DNA from 3 places in the Streptomyces sp. NPDC002788 genome. Region 2 is predicted to be linked to each of the others. Evidence: riboswitches for the same ligand, from Rfam matches in the RefSeq annotation. Region 2 holds a riboswitch; each other region holds the start of a gene.
What was found. Region 2 has a riboswitch for cyclic di-AMP ahead of ACWD1U_RS10100 (M23 family metallopeptidase). Riboswitches for the same ligand answer to the same signal wherever they lie in the genome.
Positions count from the first base shown of each region.

Region 1: linked by a shared signal. The riboswitch ahead of ACWD1U_RS03160 (M23 family metallopeptidase) and the one ahead of ACWD1U_RS10100 (M23 family metallopeptidase) in region 2 are both predicted to bind cyclic di-AMP.
Region 3: linked by a shared signal. The riboswitch ahead of ACWD1U_RS06675 (M23 family metallopeptidase) and the one ahead of ACWD1U_RS10100 (M23 family metallopeptidase) in region 2 are both predicted to bind cyclic di-AMP.

Region 1 covers NZ_JBSFVB010000001.1:728,771-733,300, forward strand. Annotated here, with positions in the region: gene ACWD1U_RS03145 (bifunctional acetate--CoA ligase family protein/GNAT family N-acetyltransferase) at 1-512, opposite strand, end outside; gene ACWD1U_RS03150 (HPr family phosphocarrier protein) at 690-971, shown strand; gene ACWD1U_RS03155 (GntR family transcriptional regulator) at 1,133-1,828, opposite strand; gene ACWD1U_RS03160 (M23 family metallopeptidase) at 2,014-2,781, opposite strand; cyclic di-AMP (ydaO/yuaA leader) riboswitch at 2,794-2,958, opposite strand; gene ACWD1U_RS03165 (M16 family metallopeptidase) at 3,162-4,530, opposite strand, start outside.
Region 2 covers NZ_JBSFVB010000004.1:229,697-234,226, forward strand. Annotated here, with positions in the region: partial or broken gene ACWD1U_RS10085 (glutamate dehydrogenase) at 10-228, shown strand; gene ACWD1U_RS10090 (SGNH/GDSL hydrolase family protein) at 611-1,396, opposite strand; gene ACWD1U_RS10095 (DUF6250 domain-containing protein) at 1,542-1,823, opposite strand; gene ACWD1U_RS10100 (M23 family metallopeptidase) at 1,894-2,832, opposite strand; cyclic di-AMP (ydaO/yuaA leader) riboswitch at 2,837-2,991, opposite strand; gene ACWD1U_RS10105 (alpha-galactosidase) at 3,310-4,530, opposite strand, start outside.
Region 3 covers NZ_JBSFVB010000003.1:17,303-21,832, reverse strand. Annotated here, with positions in the region: gene ACWD1U_RS06690 (MarR family winged helix-turn-helix transcriptional regulator) at 1-206, opposite strand, end outside; gene ACWD1U_RS06685 (dihydrofolate reductase family protein) at 284-1,414, shown strand; tRNA gene ACWD1U_RS06680 (tRNA-Met) at 1,539-1,612, shown strand; cyclic di-AMP (ydaO/yuaA leader) riboswitch at 1,907-2,063, shown strand; gene ACWD1U_RS06675 (M23 family metallopeptidase) at 2,075-3,106, shown strand; gene ACWD1U_RS06670 (aldo/keto reductase) at 3,260-4,204, shown strand; gene ACWD1U_RS06665 (PrsW family intramembrane metalloprotease) at 4,284-4,530, opposite strand, start outside.

The DNA of each region.
Region 1 (4,530 bases), on a different contig from region 2:
CGTTTCTGGGTGTACCCGGCGTCCGTGAACACCTTGATCATTTTGTTGTTGGCGGGCAGTACCTCGGCGGCGAAGCGGCGGATGCCGCGCTCGCGGGCGACGGCTCCGATGTGTTCGAGCAGGGCGGAGGCGACCCCGCGGCCCTGGTGGGCGTCCTGGACCAGGAAGGCGACCTCGGCCTGGTCGGCCGGTGCGGACGCGGGCGTTCCGTCCGCGCCGATCCGGTCGTAGCGTACGGTGGCGATGAACTCGCCGCCGACCGTGGCCGCGAGTCCCACCCGGTCCACAAAGTCGTGGTGCGTGAAGCGGTGGACGTCCTTGGCGGACAGGCGAGGGTACGGCGCGAAGAAGCGGTAGTACTTCGACTCGTCGGAGACCTGCTCGTAGAAGCTGACGAGGCGATCGGCGTCATCGACGGTGATGGGCCGGATGCGCGCGGTGCCACCGTCGCGCAGCACCACGTCGGCCTCCCAGTGGGCGGGATACTCGTGCCGGTCCGGCGAGGTCTGCATGGGCCCCAGAGTACGGCTAGCGCCTGACAACGGCGCGAGGCAGTCTGTGGAGGGCGTCAGTCGGGTCGAGGCCGCGATCCGACGGCACCCCGGAGTGGAACGACAGGACCGCTCCGGGTGGGCTTCACGTATGGGAAACTGGTCTAGACAACCCTGAACACCGAAGGGCAGCAACACATGGCTGAGCGCCGCGTCAACGTCGGCTGGGCCGAGGGCCTCCACGCCCGCCCCGCCTCCATCTTCGTCCGAGCCGCCACGGCCGCAGGCGTCCCGGTGACGATCGCCAAGGCTGACGGCAACCCCGTCAACGCGGCCTCCATGCTGGCCGTTCTGGGCCTGGGCGCCCAGGGCGGCGAGGAGATCGTCCTCGCCTCCGACGCCGAGGGCGCGGACGCCGCCCTGGACCGACTGGCCAAGCTGGTCTCCGAGGGTCTCGAGGAACTGCCCGAGACCGTCTGAGTCCATTCGCGCCGGCTCCGGCGCACACGGGAGGGCTCGTCCGAATTCATCGGGCGAGCCCTTCGCCATTTCCTCGCCACGCGGCTAATTTCTCTCCCGCGAAATGACGACAGCAGAAATAGCCCCCCGCAATTTCCTGCTCTTTGTATACGGCTCTCGTGTTAATGCCGCAGACTCGACGTGTTTACGGCATGTTGCGAGTTCCTCACACGCTCGGTGCGCTCCCCGGCGGAGCCGAACCGCAGGCGGTGCGCGGCCGTCGCGCGCTCGGCGTGCAGCGCCGTGACCGCCCGCGCGCGCTCGCCGTCCCCGCGCGCCACCGCGTCCACGATCGCTCCGTGCTCGCTCCAGGACTCCACCGGGCTCGCCGGTGGATCGACGGCGTACATCCAGAGGATCTTGTGGCGGAGCTGCGTGAGCATCGAGGTCAGCGCGGGGCTGCCGGAGGCCTGTGCGAGCGTCTCGTGGAACCAGCCACCCAGGGAGCGCAGGTCGTCGCTGTTGCCCCGGCGGGCGCGCTCCTGACCCATCCGGACCAGACCGCGCAGGACCTTGAGATGGGCCTCGGTGCGGCGCTGGGCGGCCCGCGCGGCGCCGAGCGGCTCCAGCAGCATGCGCATCTCCAGCAGGTCGGACGCCTCCTGCTCGGTGGGTTCGGCCACGCACGCGCCCGCGTGCCGCCGGGTCACCACGAAGCCCTCGGCCTCCAGGGTGCGCAGGGCCTCCCGGACCGGTACGCGCGAGACGCCGTAGCGGCGTGCGAGGAGTTCCTCGGTGAGCCGGCTGCCGCGTGCGTGGACACCCGCGACGATGTCGTCCCGGATGGCCGTGCACACCGAGTGCGCGGGAATACGCATGACCGACCTCCGCTTAATCCCCGTGAAACGCCGACGAGTGACGCGTGTTCCGTGACTCTATTGCAATGAGCCCGAATTTCCGACGGCAGGCCGGAATCCAGGGATATTTTTTGGACAGCGGGCCGCCGGGAACCGAAAGGCCCCGGCTCGGGGAGCCGGGGCCTCGGGAACAGCGAAAGGTGCCGTCAGACGTCCACGCCGTGCGAGCGGAGGTAGGCGACGGGGTCCATGTCGGAGCCGTACTCAGGACTCGTGCGGGCCTCGAAGTGCAGATGCGGGCCGGTGACGTTGCCGGTCGCGCCGGACAGGCCGATCTGCTGACCCGGGGTGACCCGCTGGCCCACCGAGACGCCGATGGACGACAGGTGGCCGTACTGGGTGTACGTCCCGTCGTTCATCTTGATCACGACCTGGTTGCCGTAGGAACCGCCCCAGCCGGCCTCGACGACCGTGCCCATGCCGACCGCGTGGACGGAGGTGCCGGTGGCGGCGTGGAAGTCGATGCCGGTGTGGCTGCCGGAGGACCAGATGGCGCCGCCCGACTTGTAACCGGTGGAGACGTAGGAGCCCGGGATGGGGGACTGGAAGCTGTTGAGACGCTTGCGCTCGGCCTCGCGGGCGGCGCGCTCCTTGGCCTCGCGGGCCTTCTCGGCCGCCTCCTCGGCCCGCTTGCGGGCGGCCTCCTCGGCCTTCTTCTTGGCGGCGGCCTCCTCGGCCGCGTGCTGCTGCGCGACGGCCTGGGCGTCGATCTGCTGGGCCACGGTGTCGCCCATGGTGACGACCGGGGTGAGGCCGGTCTGCTCCGGGGCGGGCTCGGCGGCGAAGGCGGCCGGGGCGGCCACGGTGCCGAGGACGCCGGTGGTGGCGAGGGCCGCGACGCCCGCCGCGCGGGCCGTGCCGCGCTGGATCCGGCTGGGACGACGGTGCTTCCCGGTGGCGCGTGTGAACGCCATGTGGTGGCTGGTCCTTTCCTTCCCTCTCGCCTACCGGGTTAGCTGACGGGTTCGGAGCAGGAAGGTCTCCTACGGACCCCCTCGCGGTTCGCGCGGGCGTCCGATTCACCCCAGGGACTGCGTTGGGTCCCCGGCTCCCCTGGCTCGCGCCGTGCGGGGACTCGGCGATGACTGTCCGGTGCCGCGGGTGCGGCGCACTGCCTGACGAACAGCCCGGATGACGCTAAACGGGTCCACTTTCAATTCCCAAACGAATCCCGGCTTTTGTAGCGCATACCACAGGGCAGACAGGCAACCTCCGTATCAATTCGGGCATACAGGGGCCCTGGTGCCTTAGGAGACAACCAGGGCCCCTCCGTACGCGTGCCGCCCGCGTCTCGCTACTCGGCGGCGACGACCGTGACTTCGCCGATGTCCAGGGCCTCGACCGGGCCCTTGATCTGCGCCGCGTCACCCACGAGGACGGTCACCAGCCGGTCCACCGGGAAGGCGCTGACGGCCGCCGCGGTCGCCTCCACGGTGCCGGTCGCGGCGAGCTGCCGGTACAGCGTGGCCTGGTAGTCGTCGGGCAGGTGCTGCTCTACCTGGTCGGCCAGGGTGGACGCGACGGCAGCCGCCGTCTCGTACTTCAGAGGCGCCACGCCGACCAGGTTCTGCACGGCGACGTCCCGCTCGGCGTCGGTGAGGCCCTCGGCGGCGAGGGTACGCAGCACCGTCCAGAGGTCCTGCAGCGCGGGGCCGGTGTTGGGGGTGTCCACGGAACCGCTGATGGCGAGCATCGAGGCACCGGTGCCGTCCGGGGCGGACCTGAGGACCTGGGCGAACGAGCGCACCCCGTAGGTGTAGCCCTTCTCCTCGCGCAGGACGCGGTCCAGGCGGGAGGTGAGGGTGCCACCGAGGCAGTACGTGCCGAGCACCTGCGCGGGCCACACGCGGTCGTGCCGGTCCGGGCCGATGCGGCCGATCAGCAGCTGCGTCTGGACGGCGCCCGGGCGGTCCACGATGACGACCCTGCCCGTGTCGTCGGCGGTCACCGGCGGCACCGGGCGCGGCTCGGCCGAGGAGCCCGTCCAGGCGCCCAGCGTGTCGCCGAGCAGGGCATCGAGGTCGATGCCGGTGAGGTCGCCGACGACCACGGCGGTGGCCGTGGCGGGGCGGACGTGCTTCTCGTAGAAGCCGCGTACGGCCGCGGAGTCGATCGCGGCGACCGTCTCCTCGGTGCCCTGCCGTGGCCGCGACATGCGCGAGCTCGCCGGGAACAGCTCCTTGGAGAGCTCCTTGGCGGCGCGGCGCGAGGGGTTGGCCAGCTCGTGCGGGATCTCGTCGAGGCGGTTGCGGACCAGCCGCTCGATCTCGCTGTCCGCGAACGCGGGCGCCCTGAGAGCGTCGGCGAGCAGGCCGACTCCCTTGGAGAGCCGGGAGGCCGGCACCTCCAGGCTGATTCGGACGCCGGGGTGATCGGCGTGCGCGTCGAGGGTGGCGCCGGCGCGCTCCAGCTCGGCGGCGAACTCCTCGGCGGAGTGCTTGTCGGTGCCCTCGGAGAAGGCCCGGGCCATGATCGTGGCGACGCCGTCGAGGCCGGCCGGCTCGGCGTCCAGGGGCGCGTCCAGCAGCACCTCCACGGCGACGACCTGCTGGCCGGGGCGGTGGCAGCGCAGCAGTGTCAGTCCGTTGCCGAGCGTGCCGCGCTCGGGGGCCGGGAAGGCCCAGGGCCGGGCCTCGCCCGCCTGCGGCCGGGGGTGGAAGTCC
Region 2 (4,530 bases):
GCCAGCCCCCTGCTGTCCCTGGCCCGGGCCGATCATCACGGCCGGCAGGGCTTCCTGGTCGTCGACCGGCTGGTGCGCGGTGTCGCCGGCGGCGGTCTGCGGATGCGGGCGGGCTGCACCCTGGACGAGGTGACGGGCCCCGCCCGCGGCATGACCGTGAAGGAAGTCCTGCGCTACGCCCCCGCGAACCGCTACAAGCCGCTCGGCGGCGCCGAGGGCGGTATCGACGGGCTCGCCGCCCATGTGACGTCCTACGCCGGCGCGGTACCGCGGACGCGGGCGCAGCAGTGGGTGGAGGAGGCACTGTCGCGTGAACTGGCCCTGTAGTCACCCGCCTCGGCCCGGCCACAGGTTTCGCGGCACTGCGGGCGGGCCCGGCAAAGGCGCTGCGACGGGAGCCGTGACGCTCCCGCAACCGCCGGACGTCGGAAGGGGCCGTCTCAGGGTGTCCGCCCGCAGCGGTCGGCGCGTCGACGCCAGTGAGCCGGTAGGACACCCCATCACGCCGTTCCGAGGGCGTACCCCCCGGCGGCCCGGACCACCCACCGGCGTCATGCGCAAGCGCGCACCCCCACCGGCCAGCCACAGGCCACCGCAGGCACCCGCACCCTCACGCCACCGGAGCGATCCGCATCCGGATGTCCGCCGGGGACAGTGCCCCCTTGGCCGTCACATGGTCACCCGACGACTGCCCGCGCAGCCGGCGCCCGATCCACGGCACCAGGAACTCGCGTGCCCAGTGGACGTCGTCGCGCCGGATGTCGAGGGTGCCGCGCGGCGGCAGCGGTGGCCAGGGCTGCTCGGGGTCGGCCGGCACGTCGAGGCCGAGCACCTGGCCCGCCCGGAGCGCCACGCGCGTGTGCCCCTCGGGCGACAGGTGCAGCCGGTCGGCATCCCACGCCCTGCGGTCCTGGACACTGCGCAGGGACCACAGGTCGAGCACCGGGCAGCCGTACCGGTCGGCGATGGCCCGGACATGGCCGTTGTACGTAGCGATCTTGCCGCGCAGATGCTTGAGCACGGGCACGCCGCGGGTGTCGAATCCGGTCGTCACCATCACCGTGCCGGCCACGGCCGTGAGCTGGGCGAGAGCCCGCTCGAAACGCTCGGCCACCTCGTCCGGGTCGGTGCCGGGCCGGATGATGTCGTTGCCCCCGGCGCAGAACGAGACGAGGTCGGGGGCCATTTCGACGGCCCGCGGAACCTGGTCCGCCACGATCTGGTCGAGAAGCTTCCCGCGCACGGCGAGGTTGGTGTACTGGAAGTCGCCTTCAGGCCGGAGGTCGGCGAGCAGGACGGCGAACCGGTCGGCCCAGCCGACGAACGCCCCGTCGGGGCCGGGATCACCGACGCCCTCGGTGAAGCTGTCCCCCACCGCCACGTACGACCCGATCACTGCTCTGCTGTCACTCTTCGAATCGTCTGCCACAGCCGTTTATGATTCACCCTCGAATGTGACCTACGCGACCGTAGGCCGGGGTTGACGGGCGGTGAGAAAGGCCACTCCTAAAGTGTTCGCCAACTCCGGAATAGGCAGCCTGTCAGGGATGTTTCGGAGTGGACCGCCAAATCCGGAGGTCGGTGCGGTTCGGTTGGTTCGGGACCAGCAGCGTCTCGGTGCGGTCGTGGAACAGGGAGCGGACGCCGGATTCACCCACGTGACGGCGGAGCCCGGTGGTGGGGTCGCAGTTGTCGCCGTAACCGGCGTAGCAGGCCGTGGGGTGGTCGTACTCGTCGAGGGCACCCCCGCGCGGCGTGTCGAAGGGGGCGTCCGGGGACCGGACGTCGGTCGCGTTCCAGAAGTTGTTGATGGGTGCGCACACACCGAAGGCCGGACCCGGGGATCGGGGTCCGGCCTTCGGCCGCGTGTCGGGCAGGTGGTCGTGCGGTCGGTCAGCCGACGGAGACGCCGTGCGAGCGCAGGAAGGCGACCGGGTCCACGTCCGAGCCGTAGTCCGGCGTGGTGCGGATCTCGAAGTGCAGGTGCGGTCCGGTGACGTTGCCGGTCGCACCGGACAGGCCGATCTGCTGCCCGGCGGTCACGGTCTGGCCGGCCGAGACCGAGAGCTGGGACAGGTGGGCGTACTGGGCGTAGTAGCCGTCGTCGAGCTTGATGACGACCTGGTTGCCGTACGCGCCGCCCCAGCCGGCGGAAACGACCGTGCCCGCGCCGACGGCCTTCAGGGAGGTGCCGGTCGGGACGACGAAGTCGACACCGGTGTGGTAGCCGCTGGACCACATGCTGCCGGCCATGCGGTACGGCGTGCCGACGACGGCACCGGCCACCGGGAGGGTGTAGCCGCCGGCGTTGGTCTGGGCGGCCGGCTTGGCGGCGGCCGGCTTCGCAGCGGTCTCCGCCTTCGCGGCGGTCTCCGCCTTCGCGGACGACTCGGCGGAGGAGGACTTCTTCGCCGGCTTCTCGGCCGAGGCCTTCGGCGCGGACGAGGACGGCTTCTCGCTCGAGGCCGCCTTCTTGCCGATCGAGAGCTTGAGGCCCGGGTGGATCAGCGACGGGTCGTCGCCGACCGCGTCACGGTTGTCCGCGTAGAGCTTCTTCCAGCCGCCGCTGACGTGCTGGTCCTCGGCGATCTTCGCGAGCCAGTCGCCGGCCTTCACGGTGTACGTGCGGGTATCCGTGGCCTTTTCGGCGGCCTTCTTCTCGGCGGCCGGAGCGGACTGGACGGCCTTTTGCGGAGCCGACTGCGGGGCGGCCTGGGCGCCGGCGGCCCCCATGAGCGGAAGCGCGAGGGCGGCCCCGCCGGTTCCGGCGACGGCGATGGAACGGGTGAAACGCTGGGTCTTCGGGCGGCGGTGCTTACCCTTCGCGGGCATGGCGAATTCCTCTCCGTCGCCTGCGAGGTGAGCTGTCGGGTGCGGGCTGGAGATGCCCGGCCGCGCCCAGGCGCGGCTTAACCCCAAGCCGTTCCGGGAACCGGAACAGGCGTCTTACCTGTGGGTCCCCCGCTCCTGCCGTACGTCGGGTCAGTGTGTGGGGCTCCGGGCGGCGGCAGGATTAGGCGTCCGTCCGGATTGGTGTGGAACGTAAGCGACCAAGACGCAATGGGACAAGCTTGCGGTTGCCTGTGAAGCTCTTTTTCTTGACGCGTCGGCACATTTCATCGTCACCCAGCGTGGATTACCGATCTCCGGCTTTCACCAAGAACCCTGAATAACGCCAGAATTACGTGCACATGGCAACAACGCATCGTCACGAATATGACGATGGTCACGCACCCCGACCCCATCTCCTTTACGATCGGGGCACGTTATGGCTAAATGGCGAGAAAGCCCCCCATTAGGACATAAGGGCTACTTCTGTTTGAGGTGGACGACAGTAGCGTCCAGGTCGCCACGCAGACCGACCCGCAGGCCGTGATGCAACAGCACGGCGCCTCGGTGAATTTCGCCCGTTTCGAGGCATTCGTACGTTGCTGCCGGGTTGATACCGTGCAGCCGGAGCGCCGGCACGGGCTCGCCGTAGCGCTGCGCCTGGAGCCAGGCGAGGACGACGGTCTCGTCACCGAGGACGTACTGCACCGCGCTCAGACCACCCTCCGGGGGCCGCAGCCGATAGAGGTCGCCGCGCTGCACCACGGGCCGGATCTCCTTGTACAGCCCCACCCACTCCCGGGCCTCGGCGAGCTCCTCCTGCGTCCACCGCGTGAGGTCGCCGCCGACACCGAGCACCCCGGCCATGGCGCTGACGAACCGGAACCGCAGGGAGCTGGCCCGGTGGTTGAGCATGGCGTTCGGGCTGTCGGTGACCCAGGCGGCCATGACCCGGGCCGGGTGGATCTGGCTGAAGCCGTGCTGGACGGCGAGCCGGTCGAGCGGGTCGGTGTTGTCCGAGGTCCACACCTGGTCCGTCCGGCTCAGCACCCCGAGGTCGATCCGCCCGCCGCCGCCCGAGCAGGACTCGAAGGCCACGCCCGGGTGGGCGGCCCGCAGCCGGTCCAGCAGGGCGTACAAGCCCCGGACGTGGTCGACCCACAGCCGCTGCGGATAAGAGTCATCCGGCCAGCCGGCGTCGGTGAAGCAGCGGTTGAAGTCCCACTTGACGTAGTCGATCGGGGCACTGGAGAGGAGCCCGTCGAGCTGCTCCCACAGGTACTCCTGAACATCCTCGCGGGCAAGGTTGAGTACGAGCTGATTGCGGAATTCCGTCCGCTTTCGTCCGGGTTGGTACTGCACCCAGTCGGGGTGGGCGCGATACAGATCGCTGTCCGGATTGACCATCTCGGGCTCGACCCAGATCCCGAACTGCATGCCGAGGTCGTGCACCTGGTCGGCGAGCGGCCTGAGCCCGCCGGGGAAGCGGTCGGGGTTGGGGGTCCAGTCGCCGAGCCCGGCCCGGTCGCTGGTACGCGTCCCGAACCAGCCGTCGTCGACGACGAACAGTTCGACCCCCATGGCCGCGGCCCGCTCGGCCAGCGCCCGCTGCTGCTCCTCGGAGATGTCGAACTCGGTGGCCTCCCAGGAATTGAACAGCACCGGCCGGTCCCGCTCGGCGTCCGGGATCACGTGGGTCCG
Region 3 (4,530 bases), on a different contig from region 2:
GTGATCTTCAGCCGCTCGGCGAGATCGGTCATGCGCAGCCGCCGTTCCGGAGACTCGGAGAGGACGGACAGGATGGAGTAGTACAGGTGCGGCATGCCGGCGTCCTGCTGGAGCTGCCGGTCGATCGCGTCCTCCAGGAGCAGTGAGGCGGCGATGTACGCGCGCCAGGCGCGTTGCTCCTCGAGGGTGAGCCAGCGAGTCGTCATGCCGCCAGTGTAGGTTTGTTTCAAACTTGAACCAAGCCCTGCCCAGTCCCGCCGTCCCGACCAGCCGCGGAGCGTCGATGCCCCACCCGTACGTCCTGCTGTCCGCCGCCGTCTCCCTCGACGGCTACCTGGACGACACCGGACCCGAACGCCTGCTCCTGTCCGGCCCCGCCGACTTCGACCGGGTCGACGAGGTCCGGGCGTCCGTCGACGCGATCCTGGTCGGCGCCGGCACCCTCCGCGCCGACAACCCCCAGCTCCTGGTCAACTCCGCCGAGCGGCGCGCCGCCCGCACGACCGCCGGCAAGCCCGAGTACCCCCTCAAGGTCACCGTCAGCGGCTCCGGCGACCTCGACCCGGACGCCCGGTTCTGGCACACCGGCGGCGAGACGGTCCTCTACACGACCGACGAGGGCGCCGAACGCGCCCGTGCCCTCGGCCTCGCCACCGACATCGTCCCCCTCGGCCCCGACCTCGACTGGCGCCGGCTCCTCACCCACCTGCACGACGTGCGGGGCGTACGGCGGCTCATGGTCGAGGGCGGCGGCCTGATCCACACCCAGCTCCTCACTCAGGGCCTCGCCGACGAACTCCAGCTGGTCCTCGCCCCGCTGTTCGTGGGCGACCCCGGGGCGCCCCGCCTCTTCGGACCCGGCGGCTACCAGTCCGGCCGGCTCCGGCTGCTGGAGACGCGGCGGATCGAGGACGTCGTCCTCATGCGCTACGAACCGACCGCCCCGGGCACCGGACCGCTCCCGGTCGCCGCCGACCACCACTGGCTGGCCGTCGCCTGCGCACTGGCGGAGCGGTGTCCGCCGTCGGACACGGCGTTCAGCGTGGGTGCGGTGGTGGTCGCGGCCGACGGCACCGAACTGGCCCGCGGCCACTCCCGCGAGGGCGGCGATCCGGTCGTGCACGCCGAGGAGGCGGCCCTGGCCAAGCTCGACCCGGCCGACCCGAGGCTCACCGGCGCGACCGTCTACAGCAGCCTGGAGCCCTGCGCCCGCCGCGCCTCCCGTCCCGCACCCTGCGCCCGGCTGATCCTCGACGCGGGCGTACGACGCGTCGTCACGGCCTGGCGTGAGCCGGACACCTTCGTGGCCGGGGCCGACGGCAGCGGTGTCCTGGCCGCCGGGGGAGCCGAGGTCGTCGTCCTGCCGGAGCAGGAGGAGCGGGCCAAGGCGCCGAACCGGCACCTGCTGCACTGACCGGACCCCGGCGCCGACGGGCTGTTCACCGCGTGGGAGACCTCGTCGCGCGGGCGACCCGGGCGGCCGAGGAGCCGGTGTGCACGAGCTGTCCCGCGGATGGCGTACACTGGAGTCACAACGACGCGGGGTGGAGCAGCTCGGTAGCTCGCTGGGCTCATAACCCAGAGGTCGCAGGTTCAAATCCTGTCCCCGCTACTGAAGGCCGAGGGCCGGAATCCGAAAGGGTTCCGGCCCTCGGTGCATTCCCGTGCCCGGACGCGTCGTTACGGCCAGTGAGCGAATCGCCCCGCTCCGCATAACAACTGACGAACCATCAAAACTCATGAGTCACTTGCGAGGCGGTCAACTCGCCCGATTTACTACGGTCGTGGCAGGTAAGTCCGCACGAAAAAGGTTAATGATCAAGCGGAAGCGCTGGAATACCCACCGTCCGTCTATTAACGTTCGATAACGCAGCGCGGTCGTCCCAGCCGTCACAGAAGGCGGCTCCGTGCGCACGCGCCGAATCCCGAAAGGGAACCGGGGAACCACCACTTGGGGTGAATCGAGCGGATGCCGCCGTGGAAGCACGGTCGGTATACGCGCGTAGGAGACCTTCCTGCTCCGAACCCGTCAGCTAACCCGGTAGGCGAGAAGGAAGGAAAGGAGTACGCCCACGTGGCGTCCAACCGGCCTGCCCCCGAGGCCCCGTTCGCGACGGACCAGCGCGACACCGAGACGTTCGGCTACGGCCGTCAGCGCACCGACGAGGGCCCGTTCCAGGAGTGGAACCCCACCGCGGAGTCCATCCGCCCCGTCCGTGGCCGGCATCGTGTCACCAAGCAGCGCGGCGGAGGACTCGCCCGCAGCTCCACCGTCCTCGGCGTCGGCGTCATCGCCGCCGTGGGCGCGGGCGGTATGGCCAGCGCCCAGACCGGCAAGCCGCCGGTGTCGATCTCCGTCCCGGACCTTCCCTCGGTGGGTTCCCTCATCTCGGACGACGACACCCCCCAAGGCTCCGCCACCCCGCTCAGCAGCCTCGGCACCGCCGCCGCGGAGACCGACCAGGGAGCCGACGGCGCGGGCGAGGCGCTGCGCGCCCGGATCATGGCCCAGGTCGAGCACCAGCAGGACCAGGTGGAGAGCAAGGCCGCGCAGCAAGCCGCGGCCGCCGCCGAGAAGGCGGCCCAGGAAGCTGTGGCCAAGGCGGAGAAGGAGGCCAAGGCCAAGGCCGCCGAAGCCAAGAAGAAGGCGGAGGAGGAGGCCAGGAAGAAGGCCGAGGCCGAGCGGCTCGCCGCCCTCGCCAAGCAGTACACGCTGCCGACCTCCTCCTACACCATCACCTCGTCCTTCGGTCAGGCCGGCGCCTACTGGTCCTCCGGCTACCACACCGGCCTCGACTTCGCCGCTCCCACCGGCACGCCGATCAAGGCGGTGCACAGCGGCACCATCACCGAGGCCGGCTGGAACGGCTCGTACGGCTACAAGACCGTCCTCACCCTCGATGACGGCACGGAGATCTGGTACGCGCACCAGTCGTCCATCGGCGTCAGCGTCGGCCAGAAGGTCAGCACCGGTGACGTCATCGGCCGCGTGGGCGCCACCGGCAACGTCACCGGGGCCCACCTCCACCTCGAAGTCCACTCCGGTGGATCCTCGAGCGGCATCGACCCGAGGGCGTGGCTGCAGGGCAAGGGCCTGAACCCGTAAGCGGACACCGCCCGTCGGAGCACCGGCGGCCCTGACGACGCCCCCCGACGTCAGGGCCGCCGGTTTCCGTACTCGGGTGTGTCCAAAGGGGTTTGCGGGAGCTTTGCGTCCGCTGCGGAATGAGGCATTCCCTCACGTTCGTTGACGCACGGTATGACGTCTCTTCGCAAGCTCGGCTCTTCCGACCTCGAGGTCTTCCCGCTCGCCCTCGGCGGCAACGTCTTCGGCTGGACCGCCGACGAAGCGCAGTCCTTCGCCGTCCTCGACGCGTACACCGCCGCCGGTGGCAACTTCGTCGACACCGCCGACGTCTACTCGGCCTGGGCCGACGGCAACCGGGGCGGCGAGTCCGAGACCCTGCTCGGCACGTGGCTCGAAGCGCGCGGCAACCGCTCCGAGGTCGTCGTCGCCACGAAGGTCAGCCAGCACCCCGAGTTCCGGGGGCTGTCCGCCGCGAACATCGAGGCCGCCGCCGACGCCTCCCTGCGGCGCCTGCGCACCGACTACATCGACCTCTACTACACCCACTTCGACCAGCCCGACGTGCCGGTCGAGGAGATCATCGGTGCCCTCGACGCACTCGTGAAGGCCGGCAAGGTGCGCCACATCGCCGCCTCCAACATCTCCGCGGAGCGGCTGCGGGCGTCCCTGGAGTTCTCCGACCGTGAGGGGCTCGCCCGGTACGTGGCCCTCCAACCCCACTACAACCTGGTGTCCCGCGACACCTACGAGGGCGAACTCCAGGACCTCGCCGAGCGGAGCGGCCTCGCGGCCGTTCCGTACTACGCGCTCGCGTCCGGCTTTCTCACCGGCAAGTACCGGCCCGGTACGACCGTCGAGAGCGTGCGGGCCGGGGGCGCGGCCAAGCACCTGGAGACCGAGCGGGGGCGGCGGGTGCTCGGCGCGCTCGACGAGATCGCCGAGGCGCATGACGTCCCCGTGGCGACGGTGGCACTGGCCTGGCTCGCCGCCCAGCCGACCGTGGCGGCGCCGATCGCCTCCGCGCGGACGGTGGAGCAGTTGCCCGCGCTGGTGGGGGTCGGGGAGCTGACCTTGACGGAGGCAGAGGTCGGGCGTCTTACGGCGGCTTCGGCCTGAGGGCATGAGGGCCTGAGGTCTGGGGGCTCGGGGTCCCGGTCGTTGTTCGGGTCGGGCTTACGGGCCGGGCTTCTCGGGGCTACGACCGGTAGGGGTTGTACGCGGGGTACGGCGTCGGCCGATGGCCGTACCCGTACACCCCGTACACCGGCCAGGGCGGGGCCGTCACCGGGACCGGAGGGGCCGTGATCCGCGCCGCGTGGTCCAGCGCGGGGCGGGCCGCCTCCCGGCGCCGCCACAGTGCGTGGAGCAGTTCGCGCTCCCGTACGGCGAAGTCGGCCCCGGCGCGGCCGCGGCGGGCCCGGTGCCGGAGGAACGCGAGGGAC